3 linked regions of the Azospira inquinata genome follow. The protein of the gene in region 3 interacts with the protein of the main gene of each other region in a pairwise test. Links are inferred from orthologs where the notes say so. Each region holds a gene or a part of one and is shown on either strand. Other genes may lie near its edges.

The links.
Region 1: the proteins of grxD (region 3) and Azoinq_RS04325 interact in binary tests that used the Escherichia coli proteins (3 or more experiments, as listed by UniProt). The link is inferred for Azospira inquinata from one-to-one orthologs.
Region 2: the proteins of grxD (region 3) and Azoinq_RS01720 interact in binary tests that used the Escherichia coli proteins (3 or more experiments, as listed by UniProt). The link is inferred for Azospira inquinata from one-to-one orthologs.

Annotation. Positions count from the first base shown.
Region 1 is NZ_CP064782.1:974,716-982,391, reverse strand. The notes cover bases 2,739-5,464. They hold Azoinq_RS04325 (BolA family protein), read left to right. Parts: upstream 2,739-3,840; coding sequence 3,841-4,089; downstream 4,090-5,464. Other genes in these bases: murA (UDP-N-acetylglucosamine 1-carboxyvinyltransferase), read left to right, coding at 4,082-5,335; Azoinq_RS04330 (ABC transporter permease), read left to right, coding at 3,087-3,839; Azoinq_RS04335 (ABC transporter ATP-binding protein), read left to right, coding at 2,739-3,090. In the rest of the region: outer membrane lipid asymmetry maintenance protein MlaD, read left to right, coding at 1-357; Azoinq_RS04350 (MlaA family lipoprotein), read left to right, coding at 394-1,179; Azoinq_RS04345 (MlaC/ttg2D family ABC transporter substrate-binding protein), read left to right, coding at 1,220-1,852; Azoinq_RS04340 (STAS domain-containing protein), read left to right, coding at 1,849-2,136; more of Azoinq_RS04335, read left to right, coding at 2,155-2,738; Azoinq_RS04315 (BON domain-containing protein), read right to left, coding at 5,513-6,169; Azoinq_RS04310 (phosphoheptose isomerase), read right to left, coding at 6,166-6,759; Azoinq_RS04305 (HIRAN domain-containing protein), read right to left, coding at 6,795-7,211; Azoinq_RS04300 (YraN family protein), read right to left, coding at 7,204-7,593; rsmI (16S rRNA (cytidine(1402)-2'-O)-methyltransferase), read left to right, coding at 7,609-7,676. UniProt on the Escherichia coli protein: Involved in cell resistance against acid stress.
Region 2 is NZ_CP064782.1:383,992-391,816, forward strand. Bases 2,793-5,667 are described here. They hold Azoinq_RS01720 (BolA family protein), read left to right. Parts: upstream 2,793-4,025; coding sequence 4,026-4,310; downstream 4,311-5,667. Other genes in these bases: Azoinq_RS01705 (hybrid sensor histidine kinase/response regulator), read right to left, coding at 2,793-2,977; Azoinq_RS01710 (septation protein A), read left to right, coding at 3,185-3,727; Azoinq_RS01715 (YciI family protein), read left to right, coding at 3,727-4,029; Azoinq_RS01725 (peptidylprolyl isomerase), read left to right, coding at 4,350-5,150; Azoinq_RS01730 (GGDEF domain-containing protein), read left to right, coding at 5,358-5,667. Outside these bases: more of Azoinq_RS01705, read right to left, coding at 1-2,792; more of Azoinq_RS01730, read left to right, coding at 5,668-7,127; Azoinq_RS01735 (bacteriohemerythrin), read right to left, coding at 7,170-7,577; purL (phosphoribosylformylglycinamidine synthase), read right to left, coding at 7,723-7,825. UniProt on the Escherichia coli protein: Transcriptional regulator that plays an important role in general stress response. Has many effects on cell morphology, cell growth and cell division. Acts by regulating the transcription of many genes, including dacA (PBP-5), dacC (PBP-6), ampC and mreB.
Region 3 is NZ_CP064782.1:2,200,881-2,208,665, forward strand. The notes cover bases 684-3,518. They hold grxD (Grx4 family monothiol glutaredoxin), read left to right. Parts: upstream 684-1,855; coding sequence 1,856-2,182; downstream 2,183-3,518. Other genes in these bases: prfA (peptide chain release factor 1), read left to right, coding at 684-836; prmC (peptide chain release factor N(5)-glutamine methyltransferase), read left to right, coding at 933-1,805; Azoinq_RS10085 (hypothetical protein), read right to left, coding at 2,596-3,021. In the rest of the region: more of prfA, read left to right, coding at 1-683; Azoinq_RS10090 (carboxymuconolactone decarboxylase family protein), read right to left, coding at 3,562-3,927; Azoinq_RS10095 (hypothetical protein), read left to right, coding at 4,066-4,581; Azoinq_RS10100 (ammonium transporter), read left to right, coding at 4,760-6,217; Azoinq_RS10105 (hypothetical protein), read left to right, coding at 6,338-6,619; argH (argininosuccinate lyase), read right to left, coding at 6,847-7,785. UniProt on the Escherichia coli protein: Monothiol glutaredoxin involved in the biogenesis of iron-sulfur clusters.

The sequences.
Region 1 (7,676 bases), 1.2 Mb from region 3 along the record:
CTCCAGGCCAAATTTGATAACATCGGCGGGCTCAAGGTCCGGGGACCGGTGAAAAGCGCCGGGGTGCTGGTGGGCCGCGTCTCCGCCATCCGCTTTGATCCCCAGAGCTACCAAGCGGTGGTGACCCTAGATGTGGATTCCCGCTACAAATTCCCCAAGGACACGTTTGCCTCCATCCTGACCTCCGGTCTGCTGGGGGAACAATACGTGGGCCTGGATGTGGGGGGCGATGAAAAGATGCTGGCCCCCGGGGACACCATTACCAAGACTCAGTCCGCCGTGGTGCTGGAGAAGCTGATTAGCCAGTTCCTCTTCAACAAGGCGTCCGAAGGAACGGATGCGGCGGAAAAACAATAGGGCCCCAGGGGCCTGAACGGATACAAAGGAAACGTCGTGGATCGAAAAATCGCCAAGAAGCCCACAGCTTCCCTTGCCCTGCTGCTGTCTTCCCTGCTCATTCTGGGGGGCTGCGCTTCGGCTCAGAATCCCCGGGATCCGTGGGAGGGCTTCAACCGCACCATGTTCTCCTTCAATGAAGGCCTGGACAAAGCGGTGTTGAAGCCGGTGGCCAAGGGCTACGATGCGGCGCTTCCTGACCCGGTAAAACTCGGGGTGAGCAATTTCTTCTCCAACGTGGGCGATGTGTTTATCGCGGTGAACGACCTGCTTCAAGGCAAGCCCAAGGATGCGGCTTCCGATACGGGGCGTTTCCTGATTAACACCACGGTGGGGATTTTCGGTCTCTTCGATGTGGCCTCCAACGCGGGGCTGGAAAAACATGAGGAAGACTTCGGTCAGACCTTCGGTCGCTGGGGCGTGGGAGATGGCCCCTATGTGGTGTGGCCGGTGATCGGGCCCCGGACGCTGCGGGACTCCTTTGGCTACGCCATGGACGCCCACTTTGATCCGGTCTGGAATGTGAGCAACATTCCCACCCGGAACAGCCTGCTCCTGCTTCGGGTGATCGATGCCCGGGCCGCCGCCCTGCCGGCGGAACAGGTGATCGACGAAGCCGCCATCGACAAATACTCCTATATCCGGGATGCGTACCTGCAAAATCGTCGCAGCCTGATTTATGACGGCAATCCGCCGGCCGCGACCGATGATGACGGGTCGGCCGACACAGGGGCCGCTTCCGGGGATGACGCCACGCCCGCCGCTCCTGCCGCCCAGCCTTGAGGCGGTGAGCGATTACAACTGTTTTGAGATGGATTGAGTGATGAAGCTTCTGCAAAAAATTGGCCTATTTATCGGCGCTCTGGCCTGTGCCGCTTCCGCTTTCGCTTCCGTGGATACCAGCACCCCCGACGTGCTGGTGAAAAACGTAACGGAAGAAGTGCTGACCATTGTCCGGCAGGATAAGGACCTCCAGAACGGCAATACCAAGAAGGCGGTTGCCCTGGTGGAAACCAAGGTGCTGCCCCACTTCAATTTCACCCGCATGACCGGCCTGGCCCTGGGCCGGGACTGGAACAAGGCCACCCCGGACCAAAAGCGGGTGCTGACCCAGGAATTCCGGACCCTGCTGGTGCGTACCTATTCCAACGCCCTGACCGCCTATCGGGATCAGACCGTGGAATACAAGCCCTTCAAGATGGCCCCCGGGGATACGGACGTGACCGTGCGTACCCAGGTCAATCAGAAGCGGGGCAAGCCCATTCAGCTGGATTACGTGCTGGAAAAGGAAGCGGACGGCTGGAAGGTCTATGACGTGGTGGTGGCCGGGGTCTCCCTGGTGACCAACTATCGCAGCTCCTTCAGCCAAGAAGTCCATAGCAACGGCATGGACGGCTTGATCAAGATGCTCCAGGCCAAGAACAAGGCCCTGGATTCGGGTAACGGCAAAAAATGATGGAACTGGCGGGTGCCACCCTGCGGGTGAAGCAATCCATCCGCATGGATACGGCCCGGGATCTGGCCGAGCAGGGCAGTGCGCTGCTGGCGGCCAATGCCGGAGTGCAGATCGTGGATCTGGCGGAAGTGCCTGAGGCGGATTCCTCCGCCCTCACCGTGCTCTTCGCCTGGTTGCGGGAAGGGGCGGCTCGGGGCCACAGCTTCAAGATCGCCCATGCTCCCCAAAGCCTTCTGAGTCTGGCCGGCTTATACGGCGTCACCGAGTTACTGCCCCTGGCCTGACGCCAGGGGTGTTTCCCCATGACGGTGGCGGTCTCCTTTGAGGCGGTGGTCAAGCGTTTCGGCGACTTTACCGCCTTGAACGGGGTATCCCTGGACATTGAGGCCGGGGAATTCTTCGGCCTGCTGGGCCCCAACGGGGCCGGCAAAACTACCCTGATTTCCTGTCTGGCCGGGCTTACCCGGCCCTCCTCCGGGCGCATTGCCATTCTCGGCCACGACGTGGGCCGGGACTACCGGGCCGCCCGGCGCCTGGTGGGTGTGGTGCCCCAGGAACTGGTCTTCGATCCCTTTTTCTCCGTGCGGGAAACCCTGCGTCTCCAGTCCGGTTATTTCGGTCTGGCCCACAACGATGCCTGGATTGACGAAATCCTTTTCCATCTGGATCTGACGGACAAGGCAGACACCAATATGCGCCGCCTTTCCGGGGGCATGAAGCGCCGGGTGCTGGTGGCCCAGGCCCTGGTACACCGGCCCCCGGTGATCGTCCTGGACGAGCCCACCGCCGGAGTGGACGTGGAATTGCGCCAAGGCCTGTGGGAATTCATCCGCCGCCTGAACGGGGACGGCCACACCATCATTCTTACCACCCATTACCTGGAAGAAGCGGAATCCCTCTGCGGCCGCATTGGCATGTTAAAGGGCGGGCAGCTGATTGCCCTGGATCGGACGGAGGCCCTGCTGCGCCGCTATTCCGGCCACACCCTGGCCCTGCGTCTGTTGCCCGGTGGCCGTCTGCCTGCGGATTTGGCGGCTCGGGGGCGGGAGGATGGGGCGGGCCAGATCCGCATTCCCCTGGCGGGCTGGCAGGAAATGGGGCCCTTGTTGAATCGCCTCCAGGAGGCCGCCTGCCCGGTCAAGGATGTGCGCCTGCTGGCGCCGGACCTGGAAGACGTCTTCCTCCATTTGATGGAAGGGGATGGGGCCGATGTCCGAAGGGGAGAGGGGGCTCCATGACCGGCTTTCTCACCCTGTTCCGCAAGGAAGTGCTGCGTTTCTGGAAGGTGGGCTTTCAGACCATGGCGGCCCCTGTGCTGACCGCCCTCCTGTACCTGCTCATCTTTGCCCATGTGCTGGAAGGTCGCCTCCAGGTCCACGGGGTGCCCTATACGGCCTTTCTGGCCCCCGGGCTGGTGATGATGTCCGTGCTGCAGAACGCCTTTGCCAATTCCTCTTCCTCCCTGATCCAGTCCAAGGTCACGGGCAGCATCGTGTTCGTGCTCCTGCCGCCCCTGTCCTATGGGGAATTCTTTCTTGCCTTCGTGGCGGCGGCCGTGGTTCGGGGCGTGGCGGTGGGGGCCGGGGTGCTGGCCATGACTGCCTGTTTTGCTCCCCTGACCTTTGCCCATCCGCTCTGGATTCTCACCTTCACCCTGCTGGGGGGCGCCCTCATGGGGGCCGCCGGTATGGTGGCCGGAATCTTGGCGGATAAATACGATCAGCTGGCCGCCTTCCAGAATTTCCTCATCATGCCTCTGACCATGTTGTCCGGGGTGTTCTATTCCATTCATTCCCTGCCCCCGTTCTGGCAGGGCGTCTCCCATTACAATCCGGTGTTTTATTTGATTGACGGTTTCCGCTACGGTTTTTTCGGGGTGGGGGATGCGGACCCCTGGCTCAGTCTGGCGGTATCCGGCGGTGTGTTGCTCCTGGTGGTGGGGGGAAGTCTCCTATTGCTGGGGCGCGGTTACAAGTTGAGAGGTTAAGATGGCGCAGGTGGAAGAGATTCGCACCTATATTCAGGAAGGCATGCCCTGCCAGACCCTGGAAGTGGAAGGCGATGGCCGCCATTTCCAGGCCCTGGTGGTGAGCGGGGTATTTGCCGGCATGAACCGGGTGCAGCGGCAGCAACGGGTTTTTCAATGCCTGGGTGGGCGGGTGGATAGCGGGGAAATACACGCCCTGTCCATGCGCACCTATACCCCGGAAGAATGGAGAGAACTGCAACATGGATAAGCTGGCGATTCAGGGCGGCGTGCCCCTGCGGGGCGAAGTGCCCATTTCCGGGGCGAAGAATGCCGCCCTGCCCATTCTCTGCGCCGGGCTGCTCACCGCTGACGTGCTGCGCCTGACCAATCTGCCCCATCTGAACGACGTGGCCACCATGCTCCGCCTGCTTGGCCAGATGGGGCTGGCGGTCACCCTGGAAGGCACGGATGGTGTGGTGCTGGACGGGCAGGCCATGAACAATCCGGAAGCCCCCTACGACATGGTGAAGACCATGCGGGCCTCCGTCCTGGTGCTGGGGCCCCTGGTGGCCCGCTGCGGCCAGGCCAAGGTGTCCCTGCCCGGTGGCTGCGCCATCGGTGCCCGGCCCGTGGATCAGCACATCAAGGGCTTGCAGGCTATGGGGGCGGAGGTGCGGGTGGAGCACGGCTACATCCACGCCAAGGCCGGTCGCCTGAAGGGGGCCCGGATTTGTACCGACATGGTGACCGTGACCGGTACGGAAAACCTCATGATGGCCGCCGCCCTGGCGGATGGGGAAACGGTGCTGGAAAACGCCGCCCGGGAACCGGAAGTGGTGGATTTGGCCAACTGCCTGATCGCCATGGGCGCCAAAATTACCGGGGCTGGCTCGGACGTAATCCGTATCCAGGGGGTGGAAAAACTCCACGGTGCCAGCCATAGCATCATGCCGGACCGCATCGAAACGGGCACCTATCTCTGTGCCGCCGCCGCCACGGGGGGCGAGGTGCGCCTTACCGGCACCTCCTGTTCCTATCTGGAGGCGGTGGTGGATAAGCTGCTGGAAGCGGGTTGCGAAGTCCGCTGCGAGGCCGATTCCATCTATCTCAAAGCCCCCGCCCGGCTTAAGGCGGTGAGTCTGCGTACCGCCCCCTACCCGGCTTTCCCCACGGACATGCAGGCCCAGTTCATGGCCCTCAATACGGTGGCGGAAGGGGCGGCCACCATTCGGGAAACCATTTTTGAAAACCGCTTCATGCACGCGGTGGAATTGGCCCGGCTCGGCGCCAATATCGATATCACCGGCAACACGGCGGTGGTCAAGGGAGTGGAACAGCTCCAGGGCGCCACGGTGATGGCTACCGACCTGCGGGCCTCCGCATCCCTGGTGATCGCCGGTCTGGTGGCCCACGGGGAAACGGTGATTGAGCGTATTTATCACCTGGACCGGGGCTACGAGCGCATTGAAGAAAAGCTCTCCCGCCTGGGCGCCCGGGTCCGGCGCATCCGCTGATCGGAAAATTGGCAAAGAAAAAGGGCGGGATATCCCGCCCTTTTTTTGTCGGCCCTGGTTTGCCCAACCGAGGCAGCTTTGGCTCGAAGGTCCGAAGCTTGTGCTAGCGTTGGCGTGGCACAGGCGCGGTGCTTTAGCTTGAGCGCCGCGCCCCGTGGCCCTTGGCCGTAAGCCTTATTACCGGGCCGTATTGTTGGGGGAGGGGACGCCCGGATTGTCGTTGGAGCGGGTGCCCAGTTCCTTGGCCTGGGAGTAGCTGATGATTTCCATCAGATTGACCACCTTGGTGACTCCGGAGGTGGTGCGGGCCAGTTCAATGGCGTCATCCGCTTCCTGTTGGGTAACCAGGCCCATGAGATAGACCACGCCGGCTTCCGTGGTCACCTTCACCCAGTTGGCGCTGAAACGCTTGCCATCCACGAAGCGGGCTTTGACCTTGGAGGTGATCAGGGTGTCCGAACTGCGGGCGGAGAAGGAGCTGATGCCGGCCACCTGGACTTCGTTATGCACGCCGGTGACGTTGGGCACCTCGGCGGCGATCTGGCCCACCTTGTCCTTGATTTCGGCGCTGGGCACTTCCCCGGTGATGAGGGCCTTGCGGTTGTAGCTGGTCACATTGACATGGACCTGGTCCCCCAGCTGTTCGCTGATCCGATTGCCGATTTTCAGCTCAATGCCTTCGTCTTCCACGTAGGTGCCGGAAGAGCGGCGATCCGCCATCATCAGGGCGCCGGCGGTCATGCCCCCGGCGACAAAGGGAAAGCAGCCCTGGACACCGGCGGTGACGGCGGCCAGTAGCAGGGGGAGGGCCAGACGGCGCATGGTGGATTTCATTCTTCAACTCCCAGCAACAGGCAGTCGATGCCGTCGCAGATGCAGTGGATGGTAAGCAGGTGGGTTTCCTGGATACGGCAGGTGCGATCCGCCGGAACGCAGAGGTGAATGTCTCCGTCCTTCAGCATTTCGCCGATTTTGCCGCCGCCCTTGCCGGTCATGGCTACCACCCGCAGGTCGTTGTCGTGGGCGGCCTGGATGGCTTCCATCACATTGGCGGAATTACCGGAGGTGGAAATGGCCAGCAGCACGTCCCCGGGCTGGCCCAGGGCGCGGACCTGTTTGGCGAAAATCTGGTTGTAGCTGTAGTCGTTGGCCACGGCAGTGAGAATGGAACTGTCCGTGGTCAGGGCGATGGCGCCCAATTCCTGGCGTTCCGCTTCAAAGCGGCCCACCAGCTCGGCGGCGAAATGCTGGGCGTCGGCGGCGGAGCCCCCGTTGCCACAGGCCAGGATTTTTCCGTTATTGACCAGGGCGGTGACCATGGTTTCCACGGCACCGGCGATGGGGGCGGCGAGCAACTCCATGGCGTCCAGTTTGGTTTGGGCGCTGTCCTGGAAGTTTTGGCTGATGCGGGCGATTAAATCCATCGTTAAGTGAGGCACTTGCAGGTGAAATTGGAAGCTCATTCTAACACGCTCCTCCGGATCACCAGAAAGACCTGGACTTCCACCCGACGCCAGGGATCCGAGTCCGGGCGCAGGCGGCTGATACGGGCTTCCAGGGGGGCGTGGCGGTCCATGGCATCGGCTACTGCGTCGTTTTCCAGACGGGGCAGGTAACCCAGTTGTACCCCGTGCCAGGCGACCCGGATGGCCCGGGAATCGTGGGGATTTTCCCCTTCCCGGGCTAAGGTCAGCCGGTCCCCCGGGCGGAGCTGGTCCCAGACCCGGTTGGCGGCATAGTATTGGGCCCCGGCCAGGGGGGAGGTCTGGATCAGGATGCGCAGGGTGGGCGGCCCTTCGGCTCCGTGCCCCGGCCCGCCCAGTCCGGTCAGGAGGGCTGCCAGGAGGAGGGGGCCGGGGCGGGACCGGCTATTCATGGCCTTCTTCGTCGAAGGCGTGGCGCAACCATTCCGGCGCCGGGTCATCCACCCGGCGCAGGAGCAGGCAGTCGAAGCGGCAGGGGCCCCGGTGCCGGGCTCCCGGGCCCGCCAGCCAATGGCGGGCGGCCAGGCTGAGGCGGCGGCGTTTGGCCCCGGTGACACTGGCTTCCGGGCCGCCGAAATCCATCCGACTGCGCAAACGTACCTCCACAAACACCAGGGTCGGGCCGTCCATGGCCACCAGATCCAGCTCTCCCCCTTTGACCCGGTAATTGCGGGCGAGAATGGCCAGGCCCCGGGCGGTGAGATAGGCAGCTGCCTGGTTTTCCGCCAAGCGTCCCTTCCCGGGAGCGGTGAGCGTGGTATCTTTGGGCGGCATGGACATGATGAAAATATGACAAACGAATATACTGCATTGTATGTGGTTCCCACCCCTTTGGGAAACCTGGGGGACATTACCCT
Region 2 (7,825 bases), 1.8 Mb from region 3 along the record:
AAGCCATGGCGTTGGCGGTCATGGCCACAATGGGCAGGGGCGCCGTAACGCCCCGGATGGCTTCTTCCCGGCGGATGCGGCGGGTGGCTTCCAGGCCGTCCATTTCCGGCATCTGCATGTCCATGAGCACCAGATCGTAATCCTCCCGGGCCACCGCGGCCACCGCCTCCCGGCCATTGTCCACCAGCACAGGCCGGTGCCCGGCCTTTTCCAGGAGCAGGGCCACCAGACGCTGATTCACCGGATTGTCTTCCGCCACCAGCACCTTGAGGGAACGGCCCCAGGCCTGGGCCGCCCGCAGGGAAGCGGCCGGATCGGGCCGGGCCGGGGCGCTTTCCCCGCTCAGGGCCAGGCATAGGGCCTGGCCCAGGTCGAAGGGGGAAACGGGTTTGCAGAGGTAGGCATCCACCCCCAGCTGGCGACAGCGTTCCCCGTCCCGGGCCAGCCGGGCGGCGGGCAGCATCATCACCGTGCGTTCCGGGTGGGCCCCATCCCGGGCCAGGGCTTCCACCAGGGCAAAACCGTCGGGCAGGGGCATGTCCCCATCCGCCAGCACCAGGGCATAGGGCTGTTCCCGACTGCGGGCCTGGGCTAGCTCCACCAGGGCATCCCCCCCGTCAGCCAGGGCAGTGACGGCCACGCCCCAATGGCTCAGGGAGTTTTCCAGGGCTTGCCGGGTGGCCGGGTTGTCATCCACCAGCAACAGGGTCGCCCCCGCCAGGGCGGGGAAAGTGGGACCAGCCCCGGGCAGGGCTTCCAGACGGGCGGTGCAGTGGAAGACACTGCCCTTCCCCACTTCGCTTTCCACCCACAGCCGTCCCCCCATGAGCCCGGCCAGCCGGGCGCAGATGGCCAGCCCCAGGCCGGTGCCGCCAAAGCGCCGGGTGACCGAGCTGTCGGCCTGGGAAAAGGCGTCGAAAATCAGGGCCTGCTTGTCCGGCGCAATGCCAATGCCGGTGTCCGCCACAGCGAAATGGAGACAATCCGGCTGCTCCCGGTCCGGCGCCACGGAAACCCGGATATGGCCCCGGTGGGTGAATTTGATGGCATTGCCCACCAGATTGAGAAGCACCTGGCGCAGGCGCCCCGGATCGCCCCGGTACTGTTCCCCCAGGGCCGGGTCCAGATCCGCCACCAGTTCCAGGCCCCGGTCTTCGGCCCGCAGGGCCTGAAGCTTCAGGGTATCCATGACCAGGGGGCGAAGGGGGAAGGGAATTTTTTCCACCTCCATCTTGCCCGCCTCGATCTTGGAAAAATCCAGGATGTCGTTGATGATGCCCAGCAGGGCATCGGCGGAGGATTTGACCATCTCCAGGTATTCCCGCTGCTCCGGGCTCAGTTCCGTCTCCAGGGCCAGGTCGGTCATGCCCAGAATGCCGTTCATGGGGGTGCGGATTTCGTGGCTCATGTTGGCCAGAAATTCCCCCTTGGCCCGATTGGCCAGTTCGGCCTGCTCCTTGGCCTGATGCAGTTCCGCCGCCTCCTGCTTGCGTCCGGTAATGTCCCGGAAGAGCCAGAGATGGCCCCGGTAATCCTCGGGCTGGGCCACCAGGGGAAAGAGGAAAATGGGGATGCAGTCCCGCTCCAGAATGCGGCCATCCTTGAGGCGGATTTCCTCCCCCACCACGGGACGGCGGGCGGCCACCACCGCCTCCACCCGGGCCCCGTGACCTTCCCCGTCCTGAAACAGGGGCCAGAGATGAGCCTGAACCCGGCGGCTGTCCGCGCCGATCAACTCTTGGGGATTCACCTCCAGGCGGAACAATTCCCCCAGGGCCTGATTGGCCAGGACAATCTGGCGGTTTTCATCCTCCACCAGAATGCCCACCTGCATACTCTCGATGAGAGCGGAAAGGCGGGAGGTGGTAGCCAGGAGGAAATCCTCGTCCCGCTTCCGCTCCGTAATGTCCTGGAAGGCCAGCACCGCTCCATGGGGCCGGTCCCCTTCCAGGAGGGGCACGGACACCAGGGAGACGGGAAAAATACTGCCGTCCTGCCGGGTAAAGGCGTCCAGATCGGAGCGATAGGCGTGTCCGGCGGCAGCCGGGCCATGGAGGGGGCAATCCGCCTGGGCCAGGGGCAGGCCCGTGGCGGTCTGGAAATGCACCTTATCGTGAAAGTTCTGCCCCAGGAGGGCCTCCCGGGGCCAGCCCAGGAGCCGGGCCGCCTCCCCGTTCACAAAGGTACAGCGCCCTTCTCCGTCCGTGGCCACCACCCCTTCCCCCAGGGTGTCCGTGACACTGGTGAGAAAGCGGTTATTTTCCTCAATGGTGTCTTCCTGGTCCTTCAGGCGCCGGGAAACCCGGTTCAGGGTCGCCACCAGACGCTGGATTTCCACATTGCCCCGATAGTCGGGGAGCCGGTCGCCCCGCCGGTCTTCCAGGCGGGCGGCAAATTCCGTCGCCCGATCCAGGGCCTGCAACGGCCGGGCGAGGAAGAGGAATAGCAGACCGTTGCTGCCCACCAGGGCCGCCAGGGCGGCCACCACGCTATCCCGCCAAATGTGGGCCTGGAGGGCGGTGACCCGCTCCAGGCTGACTTCCAGACGTAGCCAGCCGGCGCCGGCGGCCAGGGGCTGCCAGAGCACCAGGGCGCCCCCCCGATCTTCTTCCTGGTCCCCCCGTCCGGCAGGCGGCGTCAGCCGGGAGGTGGCTTGCCCCCGGGCCCAGGTGCCCGTGCGCACCCGGCCATCTGCCCCCACCAGGGCCAGGGACATGAGTTCCGGGCTCTGCACGGCCCGGCTCAGGAGGGCCGCCCCATCCATGTCCTGGGGCAGAGCGTCCAGCAACCGGCTCAGATCCCGGGCCATGGCCCGGCTTTGCTCCAGGGTCGCCTGCCGGGCCATGGCCGCCTGTTCCCCAGCGGTGTACCAGGTGTAGCCGAACACGGTGGCCATAAACAACAGGGACACCAGCAGGGCGATCTGGGCACTGAGACGGTTGGGGAAAAAACGTCGGCGAAAGGAAGGGGCGTCCATGGTTGGCCTGAAAACGGGACGGGGCGGGCCGCCGCCCAAAGGGGACAGGCGCCCATCCTAGCATTTCGCCTCTGCTCCGGGGAGCGCCATCCGGGCGCCCTGGGCTGCCCCCACAGGCGCGGCCCGTCGGGCTTTTCCGGGTGGGGGCGCATGGACAGTGGTCAGGAAAAGGGGCCATAATCACCGTCCCCTTTGCCAGGTTTTGCCATGAAGTTTCTATTCGACTTTTTCCCCGTTCTGCTCTTTTTCGTCGCCTTCAAATTCGGCGGCATCTACGCCGCCACCAGCGCCGCCATCCTGGCCTCTATTGCCCAGATCGCCTGGGTCAAATTCCACGGACGCAAGGTAGATGGCATGCTCTGGGTGAGCCTGGTGATTATTCTGGTGTTCGGCGGCGCCACCCTGCTGCTCCACGACGAAACCTTCATCAAATGGAAGCCCACGGTGCTTTACTGGCTGTTCGCCGCCATTCTGCTGTTTTCCACCCTGTTTATGGGACGCAATCCCATGGGCGCCATGCTGGGGGAAAAGATCCAGCTGCCTCCGGCCGCCTGGCACAAGATGAATCTGGCCTGGGGCGGCTTTTTCGCCTTCATGGGGGCGGCCAATCTCTACGTGGCCTTCCACTATTCCCTGGATACCTGGGTCAATTTCAAACTCTTTGGCGGCATGGGCCTGATGCTGGTTTTCACCCTGCTACAAGGGCTCATGCTGGCTCCCTACCTCAAGGAACAGGAGGAAAAATCCTGATGCTCTACGCCATTATCAGTGAAGACCGGCCCGGTTCCCTGGCCCTGCGCCTGGAAGCCCGACCGGCCCACCTGGCCCGTCTCCAGGTGCTACAGGACGAAGGCCGGCTGATCCTGGCCGGCCCCTGCCCGGCCATCGATAGCCCGGACCCGGGCCCGGCAGGCTTTACCGGCAGTCTGGTGGTGGGAGAGTTCCCTTCCCTGGAAGCCGCCCAGGCCTGGGCGGATCAGGACCCCTACGTGGCCGCCGGAGTCTATCAGGCGGTCACGGTGAAACCCTTCCGCCAGGTTTTTCCCGCATGACCGGGGACGCCGCCAAGGCGGCTCTGCTGGCCCAGATTCAGGACCGGCTGGCCGCCCTGACCCCCACCCATCTGGAACTCCAGGACGAATCGGCCCGCCATGCGGGTCATGCCCACAACGGCGGCGGCCACTTTCGTCTGGAAATTGTTTCCCCCGCCTTCGCCGGGCTTTCCACCCTGGCCCGGCACCGGCTCGTCTATACGGCCCTGGGGGAATTGCTGCAAGGACCGGTTCATGCGCTTGCCATAAAGGCCATGACACCGGAAGAAGCTTCGCTATAATCACCCTTTCCTCAACACCCTTTTATAAAAGGATCATCCATGCATAGCGCATCCAAGCTGGCCGTTGCTCTGCTGGCCGGCGTTCTGGCCTCCGCTCCCGTCTTCGCCGCTGGCAAGAGTGCCAAAGGCCCGGCTGTGGCCACGGTCAATGGCGTGGCCATTCCCGAGTCTTACGCTGAGTCCTTCATCAACGAACAAAAAGCCCAAGGCACCCAGGACTCGCCCCAACTGCGCAACGCGGTCAAAGAAGAACTGATCCGCCGGGAAATCCTCAGCCAGGAAGCCCGCCGCCAAGGTCTGGAAAAGAATCCGGCTGTCACCTCCCAAATGGCCCTGGCCTCCCAGGCCGTGCTGATCCGTGCCTACATTCAGGACTATCTGCGCACCCATCCGGTGAGCGACACCCAACTGCAAAAAGACTATGAGGCCATTACGGCCAAGCTGGGCGGCACGGAATACAAGGCCCGCCACATCCTGGTGGAAAACGAGGCGGATGCCCAAGCCATCATCGCCAAGCTGAAGAAGGGCGAAAAGTTCGACGACCTGGCCAAGCAGTCCAAGGACCCGGGCTCCAAGGACAAGGGCGGCGATCTGGGCTGGAGCACTCCGGCCAGCTACGTGAAGCCCTTTGCCGATGCCCTGGTGCAACTGAAGAAGGGCCAATTCACCGACACGCCGGTGAAGAGCGAATTCGGCTGGCACGTGATTGAACTGGAAGACACCCGTCCCCTGACGCCCCCCAGCTTCGACCAAGTGAAGCCCCAGCTGCAACAACGGGCCCAGCAACAACTGGTGGAACAAATGGTGCAAAACCTGCGGGCTAAGGCTCGGGTGAATTAATCCGGCACTCCAGTTTTCCACACCCAGAAAGGGGAAGGCTTGGCCTTCCCCTTTTTTTGTCCACCGGCCAGGATGGCGACGCTTCACGTCCCTGTAACCTCCCCCCCTTATAGTCTGAGGCCCTGTTTTCGGTCGCCCGCGCCCATGACCGCCGCCCCATTGATTCAACGTCTCGCTTCCAGTTTTCTCAAAGAGGATAGTGATCCCATGGATGAGGCCCATGCCCTGCAAGCCCTGATCGATGGAGACGCCCTCACTCCGGTGTTCCAGCCCATCCTGGACTACCGCTCCCACACCTATATCGGCTATGAAGGCCTGATCCGGGGTCCCCAGGACAGCCCCTGGCACATGCCCCTGGCCCTGTTCGAGGCGGCCCGCCGCCACCAGCTCACCATGGCCCTGGAACGGGCCTGCCGGGAAGCCATATTCCGCCGCTTTGCCGAACTCCAACTGGCCGGCAAACTGTTTATCAACGCCAGCCCGGGCTGTCTCCAGGACCCGGCCTTCCGCAATGGCCGGACCATGGGCCTGCTCCGGGACCTGGGCTTGAGCCCTTCCCGCATCATTATCGAAATTACGGAAAACGAGCAGATCGAGGATTTCGGGGAAATTCACGACGCCCTCCAGTATTACCGGGGCCAGGGCTACCAGGTGGCCATCGACGACCTGGGGGAAGGCTTTTCCAATCTGCGCATGTGGTCGGAACTGCGCCCGGAATACGTAAAAATTGACCGGCACTTCATCGCCGGCATCGCCCAGGACGGGCTCAAATTCCAGCTGGTCCGTTCCATGCACGAACTGGCGGAAGCCTGCGGCGCCTTCATCATCGCCGAGGGCATTGAAACGGAGGAGGATTTCGCCACGGTGCGGGATCTGGGCATTGCCTGCGGCCAGGGCTTTTTCATCGCCCGCCCCCATCCAGCCCCGGCCAGCCAGCCGCCCCTGGAGGCCCTGAATGCCCTGCGGGACCGGCATATCGCGGTTTTTCCCAAGGGCACCCATGGTCACGGAGCCAAGACCGCCCGCCACCTGGCCCAGCCCATCCAGCCCATTTCCCCGGAAACCCTGAATGACGCGGTGTATCAACGCTTTGAACAGGACCCCCAGCTCCACGTTCTGCCCGTGGTGTGCAACGGCCAGCCCCTGGGCCTCATCAACCGGCACAACCTGATCGACCGCTTCGCCCGGCCCTACCGGCGGGAGCTGTACGGACGCAAGGCCTGCACCCTGTTCATGGACCCCACCCCCCTGATCGTGGATCAGGACCTGTCGGTCCAGGAGGTGGGCCTGCTCATTTCCCGGGCCGCCCAGCACAATCTCTACGATGGCTTCATCGTCATCGCAGACGGCGCCTATTTGGGGGTGGGCAGCGGTCAGGACCTGATGGCCCTGATTACGGAAATGCAAATCTCCGCCGCCCGCTACGCCAATCCCCTGACCCAGTTGCCGGGCAACGTGCCCATCAACGAACACACGGAGCGGCTGCTGGAAAACCGCACCCCTTTCGCCGCCTGCTACTGCGATGTGGATAACTTCAAGCCCTACAACGATGCCTACGGCTACCGCCGGGGGGACGACCTGATCCAGCTCCTGGGCAATGTGCTGACGGCAGAGGGAGACCCCCATCTGGACTTTATCGGCCACATCGGTGGCGACGATTTCATCGTCCTGTTCCAGAGTCCGGATTGGGAAAGCCGCTGCGCCCGCATTCTGCGGCGCTTTGATGACTGTCTGGTGGACTTGATCGATGCCCCGGACATGGCTCGGGGCGGCTTTATCGGGGAGGACCGGAAGGGACGCCGGGTCTTCAATCCCCTGCCCAGCCTGTCCATCGGCGCCTTACGGGTGGAACCCGGGCTCTACGCCTCCCATCACGACATCGCGGCAGCGGCGGCCCAGGCCAAGAAACAGGCGAAAAAACAGGCGGGCAGTTCCTTTTTCATCGAACGCCGCAAGCCCGGCTTCCCCACCCCCTAAGCCCCGGGGAAGGCCCTTTACCCACAAGAACGGCTCTGGGCCTTATTTGACGCCCTGGGCCTTGAGGAAGGGGGCGTAGGCCCGATCCACCTGGCAAATGTGGTGCACCAGCCATTGCTTCAAAAATTCCAGGGCTTCCTGCCCCACCCTTTCCCCCGCCTCGAAACGCAGGAGAAGCTTGGTGGCGGTGGAGGTGAAGGCGTCGTGCTCCGCCCTGTGGTCTTCCGTTTCCGGATAGCCGTACTGGAGGAGCAGCACCTCTTCCGCCACAAAGTGGTTATAGGTGTAATCCACCAGGCCTTCCAGTACCTGCCCCACCACCTGGGGCCGGGGGTCGGGGCGGGAAATTTCGTCGTACAGAGCGTTGGTTAAATCCACCAGCCAGTGGTGCTGGCGGTCAATCTCAGCCAGGCCCAATTCCAGGTCCTGGGTCCAGGGCATAAACGCCATGGCTTTCCTCCCTCGCGGTATATATGCGATGTGTTTTTCTTGATTCTACCCGAGGCATTCCCCGGCGGGCCCAATTATTACCCCCCTGGGCCCATAAAAAAACCCCGATGCATATCGGGGTTTTTCGGGACGGGGAAGAAAGGGATTAACCCACCCACACCCGGGCGTTGCGGAACATGCGCATCCAGGGACTGTCTTCGCCCCAACCCGCGGGGTGCCAGGACATCTGGACGGTACGGAAGACCCGT
Region 3 (7,785 bases):
AAGCCGCCAAGGCCCGCCTGCCGGAACTGGAAAACGATCTCCAGAAGCTGCTCCTGCCCAAGGACCCCAACGATGACCGGAGCGTGATCCTGGAAATCCGGGCCGGGACGGGGGGGGATGAGTCCGCCCTCTTTGCCGGGGACCTGTTCCGCATGTACAGCCGCTATGCGGAGCGTCAGCGCTGGCAGGTGGAAATCCTGTCCGCCAGCGAATCCGACCTGGGGGGCTACCGGGAAATTATCGCCCGTCTGGTGGGCCAGGGGGCCTATTCCAAGCTCAAGTTCGAATCCGGCGCCCACCGGGTGCAACGGGTACCCGCCACGGAAACCCAGGGCCGCATCCACACCTCCGCCTGTACCGTGGCCATCATGCCGGAAGCGGACGAGGTGGGAGATGTGGATCTCAATCCGGCGGATCTGCGCATCGACACCTTCCGGGCCTCCGGGGCCGGCGGCCAGCACATTAACAAGACCGATTCGGCGGTGCGGGTCACCCACATTCCCACGGGCATTGTGGCGGAATGTCAGGATGGCCGTTCCCAGCACCAGAACAAGGCCTCCGCCCTGCGGGTGCTGGCTGCCCGGATCAAGGACGTGCAGGTGCGGGAGCAGCAGGCCAAGGAAGCGGCCACCCGGAAGAGCCTGGTGGGCAGCGGCGACCGTTCCGAGCGCATTCGCACCTACAATTTCCCCCAGGGTCGGGTGACGGATCACCGCATTAACCTGACCCTGTACAAGATCGACCAGATCATGGACGGGGACATGGAAGAAATCACCGCCGCCCTGATCGCCGAACACCAGGCGGAGCAGCTGGCGGCCCTGGCGGCGGAGGCCTGACATGGGCCCCGCCCCGGTACCCGGGGCCATGCTTCTGGCCGGGGGCCGTTCTTCCCATCAGGGGCCAGTCTGTTCCTGGTGCCCCGGGGAGCGCCCATGAATTCCGTCCTTACCCCCAGGGCCGATCTCCCCACCCTGGCCCAGGTGGTGTGCCAGGTGAAAGGGCGCATCCCCCGCATGGATGCCCGGCTCCTGCTGCAACACACCCTGGGCATCGACCACGTCCAGTTTCTCACCCACGGAGAGCGGCGCCTGACCCCGGCCCAGCTGGAACAGTTCATGGGCCTGGTGATGCGCCGGGAGCGGGAAGAGCCCCTGGCCTACCTGACCGGGGAGCGGGAGTTTTACGGGCGCAGTTTCCATGTCAGCCCGGCGGTGCTCATTCCCCGGCCGGACACGGAACTCCTGGTCATGCTGGCCCTGGAACATGTCCGCCACCGGCCAGCGCCCCGGATCGCGGACCTGGGCACGGGGAGCGGCGCGGTAGCCGTGACCCTGGCTCTGGAATGCCCCACCGCCCGGGTGACGGCCACGGACCTATCCCCCGATGCACTGGCCGTGGCCCGGGCCAATGGGGAGCGCCTCGGGGCCCGGGTGGATTTCCGCCAGGGGGATTGGCTCACGCCCCTGGCCGGGGAGCGTTTTGACCTTATCGTCTCCAACCCCCCCTACGTAGCCGCCCAGGACCCCCATCTGGCCCAGAACGGCCTGCCCTTTGAGCCGGATCTGGCCCTGACCGATGGGGGGGATGGTCTGGCGTGCCTTCGGACCATTGTGGCGGCGGCCCCCGCCTGTCTGGTGCCCGGGGGCTGGTTGTTTCTGGAACACGGCTATGACCAGGCGGCAGCGGTGCGCGAACTTCTCCGCGCCGCCGGGTTCAAAGACATAGCTTCCCGACGGGACCTGGGCGATATCGAACGGGTCAGCGGCGGCCGCCTGCCCCGGGCAGATGGGGATTTAGCCGACTAAAAGCCCGGCGGAAGCGGAACCCAACTCATATTCGGATGGAGCAAACAAGCGTGGACGTTCAAGCAACGATCAAGGAACAGGTGACGGGCAATCCGGTGGTGCTGTACATGAAGGGCACCCCCCAGTTTCCCCAATGCGGTTTTTCCGCCACCGCCGTGCAGATTCTCAAGGCCTGCGGCGTACCCAAATTTTTCAGCGTCAATGTGCTGATGGAACCGGAAATCCGTCAGGGCATCAAGGACTACGCCAACTGGCCCACCATTCCCCAGCTCTACGTCAATGGGGAGTTTGTGGGGGGCTGCGACATCATGCGGGAAATGTTCCAGTCCGGCGAACTCCAGGCCCTGCTGGCGCCCCAGGGAGAAGCCCAGGCCTGAGGCGTGGGCCGATGTTCCGCCCCACGGCGCCCCAGGGGGCCGGGGCAAGAAAAAAGCCGGGAGCACCTCCCGGCTTTTTTGTGGGCGCGGTTGCTGAAGGCGCAGTACTCTGGCTCGGGCTATCTGTGGGGGTTCGGCCCAAGGCCTGTCTGGGTTTGGGCGTGGTGGCGCTGTGCAGAAGGGGCCGTGGCTCCTACAACGCCCGGCGCTCTCTGGCCGTGCTTTCTGCATGAGTGGGGCTGGGCCTTTTGCTGGGACGGACTAACCCGGCTGCTGTCCCAGGGGCCGCGGGGCTAGCCCCAATCAACCTCCCCGACGGCTCCCCGCCGGAGCCGAGGAGAAGGGATGAGGAGATTGGAAACTGGGGAAGGGGAAACACGGCCTCAGCGAGTGGCTTCCCCATGGTTAGGCCCCTAGTCCGGACTCGGATGGGCCGGGGGCGTCCGTTCCCCGGTGGGGGTGCCGCAGAGGTCCGGGAAAGCTTCTAACAGGGTGGCCCGGGCCTGATTTTCCGGCAGGGGATGGAGTTTGTGCAGGCGCCGGGCCGCTTCGGCGCAACTACTGGGGGTCGGGCCCTGGCGCAGCTTGGCCACCCATTGCCGATGTTCCCACAGGGTGGGGGGCGCCGCCGTGGTACTGCCCTTGGGAATCACCGTGACCACCCGCCGATCCTGTTCCGGAATCACCGGCAGGGGCTCCAGGGCCGGGTTAAAGGGGGCTTGGGCATTGGGGGCCGGAGCGCCTTGCAGGGGCGTGATGCTGCCCGTGGTCACGGCCCGGGGGGCGTGACCGCTGGGGCCCTGATACCACCAGAGGGCGGCGCCGGCGACGGCCAGCACCAAGGCGCCTAGGATAATCCGTAGGGCATAGAGGGGGCTTTGGGCCGGGGAGGGCGGATTGCCCGGGCCGGGAAGGGGGGCCTCCGCCGCTGGGGCGGAGAGACTGGCCTTAGCCAAAGCCGAGGGGCGAGAGTCTGGGCCAGCACCGGGTTCGGCTTCGGGGTGTGGTCGGGTGTTAACCTGCGTTGTCTGGGAAAGGGTCGCCTGGGAAGGTTGGCCTGTCCCTACGGCTGGGGCTACTTCGGGAGCCAGAGCCCCCGGCGCCCCTGGGGCATCTGGATGCGTTTGGTGATTGGTCTCGGAGGCCTCCACCTGGGCGGCGCCGATCGGGCCGCCGCAGCGGGGGCAGCCTTGATCCTCTGGGCTGCACGGATGGCCGCATTGCTGGCAAAACATGGGGACGGTTTCCTTGGGGTTGGGGCTGGCCCCGGCGCCCCGTCCGCAGGGGCCCCGGAACCGGAGCATGACGGGGCCCATTATAGGCGCCGCTGTCCGGCTTGTTGCCCGTCCCGGGGGGACAACAAGCCGCCCCTGATGCCCTTATTCCGCCTTGGGTTTGATCCGGGCGGAGAGCTCTTCGTAGGCCCGCACCGCTTCGGCGGCGTACATCAGGGTGGGGCCGCCCCCCATGTAGGCGCAGACCCCCAGGGTTTCCATGAGCTGTTCCTTGGTTACCCCCAGGCGGATCAGTGCCTTGGTGTGGAAGCCGATGCAGGCGTCACAGCGGCTGGCCACGCCCACGGCCAGGGCGATCAGTTCCTTTTCCAGTTCGCTCAAGGCGCCGCCCTTGAGGGCGCCCTTGGCCATGGCGCCAAAGCCCTGCATGGTGTCGGGGATTTCCTGGCGCAGGGTTTCCAAGGCCTTGGAAACGTCGCTGGTGATGGTGACGAAAGATTTGCTGCCCATGGCATGTCTCCTGTGTATTAACGTTTGCTGATATGCCATAGCTTAGGCCCGGGGTACGGGGCTGTCGGTGACTTTGGTTACACAGCTTTCCCCCGGGGGGACTTCCCAAAGGCTGCCACCGGGGGCATGCTGGCGGCCATGTGGCCCCTTCCCTTTTCCTCCCTCGTCCGCCGTCTTACCGCGGCCTTTCTCTTATGCCTTCTGGCCGCCTGTGCGGCCCAGCCCTTTGTGCCGGGTAAAAGCACCCGGGATGAGGTGCTGCGGGCCTGGGGCGTGCCCGCTATGCGCTGGCCCGAGCCGGACGGCGGCGAGCGCCTGGCCTATCCCATGGGGCCCATGGGCTACGACACCTACATGGTGACCCTGGGGCCGGAGGGTAAGGTGCGCCGGGTGGCTAATGTGCTGGTGGAGGAAGAATTCGCCCAGGTCCGGGCCGGGGAAAGCAAGGAGGACATCCTGCGCCGCTTCGGCCCCCCCTTCTGGGTGGAAACCTATCCCCAGCGCCATGAGCTGGTCTGGGAATGGCGCTACTGCGACGTCTGGACCTATCCGGCCCGTTTTGACGTGCTTTTCGATACCACCACCGGCCTGGTGCGCAGCACCCTGACCCAGCGGGAAGGCTTGGGCTGGCGCCGGGACTTCTGCTCCCGCTGACCCCGGCTCCGGTCCCTCCTTGGGGCGCGGAGGGGAAAGGGAGCACCAAGGCGGGGCGAGCATCTCACGGGATTTCCCCCGGCTAAGCCTGATCCTGCCTGGATTGGGGGAAATACACCCCATTGGCATGGGCCTTGCAGGGCATTCTCCAAGAAAACTACAACAGAGCGGAGAACCCATGACCATCCTGCTGCGCGTCCTGCGTTTGCTGATTTCCCTATGTCTTTTCTGGTCCTACGGCATTGGCCAGGCCATTGCCGCCGAGGGGGCGGTGGTTCAGCCCGTGGCCCCGGCTGCCGTCCAGCAGAAGGAACTGGCCCCGCCTCCGGTGGTGGCGGCGCCGGAGGTGACGCCGGCTCCCGCCGTGGCGGCCCCGGCTACGACCGCCGCCCCAGTTGCCACGGCGCCAGCCCCGATTTCGACCTCTACCCCTAAACCTCATGCGGATGGGGCCAATACGGCCTGGATGCTCACCGCCTCCGTGCTGGTGCTGCTCATGACCCTGCCCGGGGTGGCCCTGTTTTACGGCGGCATGGTGCGCAAGAAGAATGTGCTATCCACCATGACCCAGGTGTTTGCCTGTGCCGCCCTGGTCACCGTGACCTGGATGCTCATGGGCTACAGCCTAGCCCTGCGCCCCGGTACGGGCTGGCTGGGGGGGGCGGACCGGCTCCTGCTCCAGGGCCTGAATCTGGATTCCCTCTCCGGGGTGACGGAAGCCCCGGTGCCCGAGTCGGTGTACTGCATGTTCCAGCTCACCTTCGCCATTATCACCACCGCCCTGGTGGTGGGGGCTTTTGCCGAGCGCATTCGCTTTGCCGCCGTGCTCTGGTTTGCTGCCCTGTGGTCCGTGGTGGTCTATGCCCCCATCGCCCATTGGGTCTGGGAGCCCAACGGTTGGCTGAATAAGCTGGGGGTGCTGGATTACGCCGGGGGCACGGTGGTCCATATCAATACCGGTGTGGCCGGGCTCATGGCCGCCCTGCTCATCGGGCGGCGCCTGGGCTATGGCAGCGAGCCCCTGGTGCCCCATAACCTGGCCTTCGCCATTACGGGGGCGTCCCTGCTCTGGGTGGGCTGGTTCGGCTTCAATGCGGGGTCCGCCGTGGCGGCGGATGGCCGGGCCGGGATGGCCATGCTGGCCACCCAGATCGCCACTGCTGCCGCCGTCTGCGCCTGGATGGTGGTGGAGTGGGTGGTTCGGGGCAAGCCCAGCGCCCTGGGTCTGGTCTCCGGCGCCGTGGCCGGGCTGGTGGCGGTGACCCCCGCTTCCGGTTACGTGGAGCCCAGCGGCGCTTTCCTCATCGGCGTGGCCGGGGGCGTGGCCTGTTACCTGGGAGCCACGGCCCTGAAGCGTATTTTCGGCTATGACGATTCCCTGGACGTGTTCGGCATCCACGGGGTGGGGGGCATGGTGGGGGCGATCCTTACCGGCGTCTTCGCCTCCCCGGCGGTGGGCGGGGTGGCGGGCAGCGTCTGGAAGCAACTGGTGGGGGTGGGGGTTACCGTGGCCTACAGCGCCGTGGCCACCACCCTGGTGCTGGTGGTGGTGAGCCTGCTGGTGGGGCTGCGGGTGGAAGAAGAGGACGAGCAGACCGGCCTGGATATCACCCAGCACGGGGAACGTTTGGAATAAGGGGCATCCGGGCCGGCGGGTGCCGTTGCCCGAATGCCCGGAGGGGGCGTCTCCAGATGGTCGGGTCTCCCTCCCTGGCACGGGTCTCCCCGGGAGGCCCGGACGAAGAAAGGAGCAGGCATGTCCAACGAGAGTGAAGTCTTTGCCCTGATCGGGCGCATCCACGTACTGTTGCGGCGCACTTTAAACCGCATTACGGACGTGGATTACATGCGGGAAAACGTGGAATACGCCCGGGCCATGGTGGCCCTGGCGGAAGGCACGGGGAATCCGGAGCTGCTCCAGCTCTGCCAGCGCCTGCGGGAGGTGATGGGCCTCACCGATAGCGCCCCCGGTGGGGCGGAGGAAAGCCCCCAGGAGGCCCCCAAGCCGCCCCGCAAATATTTGTTCACCCTGCGCTGAGGGAAATTCTATCCGGGGAATGGGCTTACCCCTTCCGGAAGGGGGCGTGGCCTGTGCCGCTAGGCATGGGGCGACGGTTGGGCGTGGGTGCCTTGCCACCACAGCCGTACCGTCCTCCGGCACCCTAAACAAAACCGCCGCCGGCTAAGGTGCCCGGCGGCGGTAGTAGGAGATCGGTGCGAAACCGATCCGGGGCGGCGTGCCGCCCCGGAAAAGGCTGAGGGGGTTTACAGGCGTTGCTTGGCCCGGGCCACGGCGGCCTTCACCTGGACGGGGGCGGTGCCGCCGATGTGGTTACGGGCGGACAGGGAGCCTTCCACGGTGAGGGCCTGGGCCACGTCGGACTGGACCAGGGGAGAGAAGGCTTGCAGCTCGGCCAGGGTGAGATCGGCCAGATCCTTGCCCTGGGTTTCCGCCGCCTTCACCGCCGAGCCCACCACCTCGTGGGCTTCCCGGAAGGGCAGACCCTTGCGCACCAGGTAGTCGGCCAGATCGGTGGCGGTGGCAAAGCCCTGGGCCAGGGCGTTGCGCATGTTTTCCGGACGGGCCTGGATGCCCCCCATCATGTCGGCGAAGATGCGCAGGGTGTCGATCACCGTGTCGGCAGCGTCGAACAGGGGTTCCTTATCTTCCTGGTTATCCTTGTTGTAGGCCAGGGGCTGGCCCTTCATCAGGGTGAGCATGGCCACCAGATGGCCGTTCACCCGGCCGGTCTTGCCCCGGGCCAGTTCCGGCACGTCCGGGTTCTTTTTCTGGGGCATGATGGAAGAGCCGGTGCAGAAGCGGTCGGCGATTTTGACGTAGCCGAAGCGGGGATTCATCCACAGCACCAGTTCTTCCGAGAGCCGGGAGAAGTGGGTCATGAGCAGGGAGCAGGCGGCGCAGAATTCGATACCGAAATCCCGGTCGGACACCGCGTCCAGGGAGTTTTCACAGACCCCGTCAAAGCCCAGCTGCTGGGCCACGAATTCCCGGTCGATGGGATAGGTGGTGCCGGCCAGGGCGGCGGCCCCCAGGGGCAGGCGGTTAGCCCGTTTGCGGCAATCCAGGAAGCGTTCCTTGTCCCGCTGGGTCATTTCAAAATAGGCCAGCAGGTGGTGGCCGAAGGTGACGGGCTGGGCCACCTGGAGGTGGGTGGAGCCGGGCATGGGGGTGGCCGCTTCCTT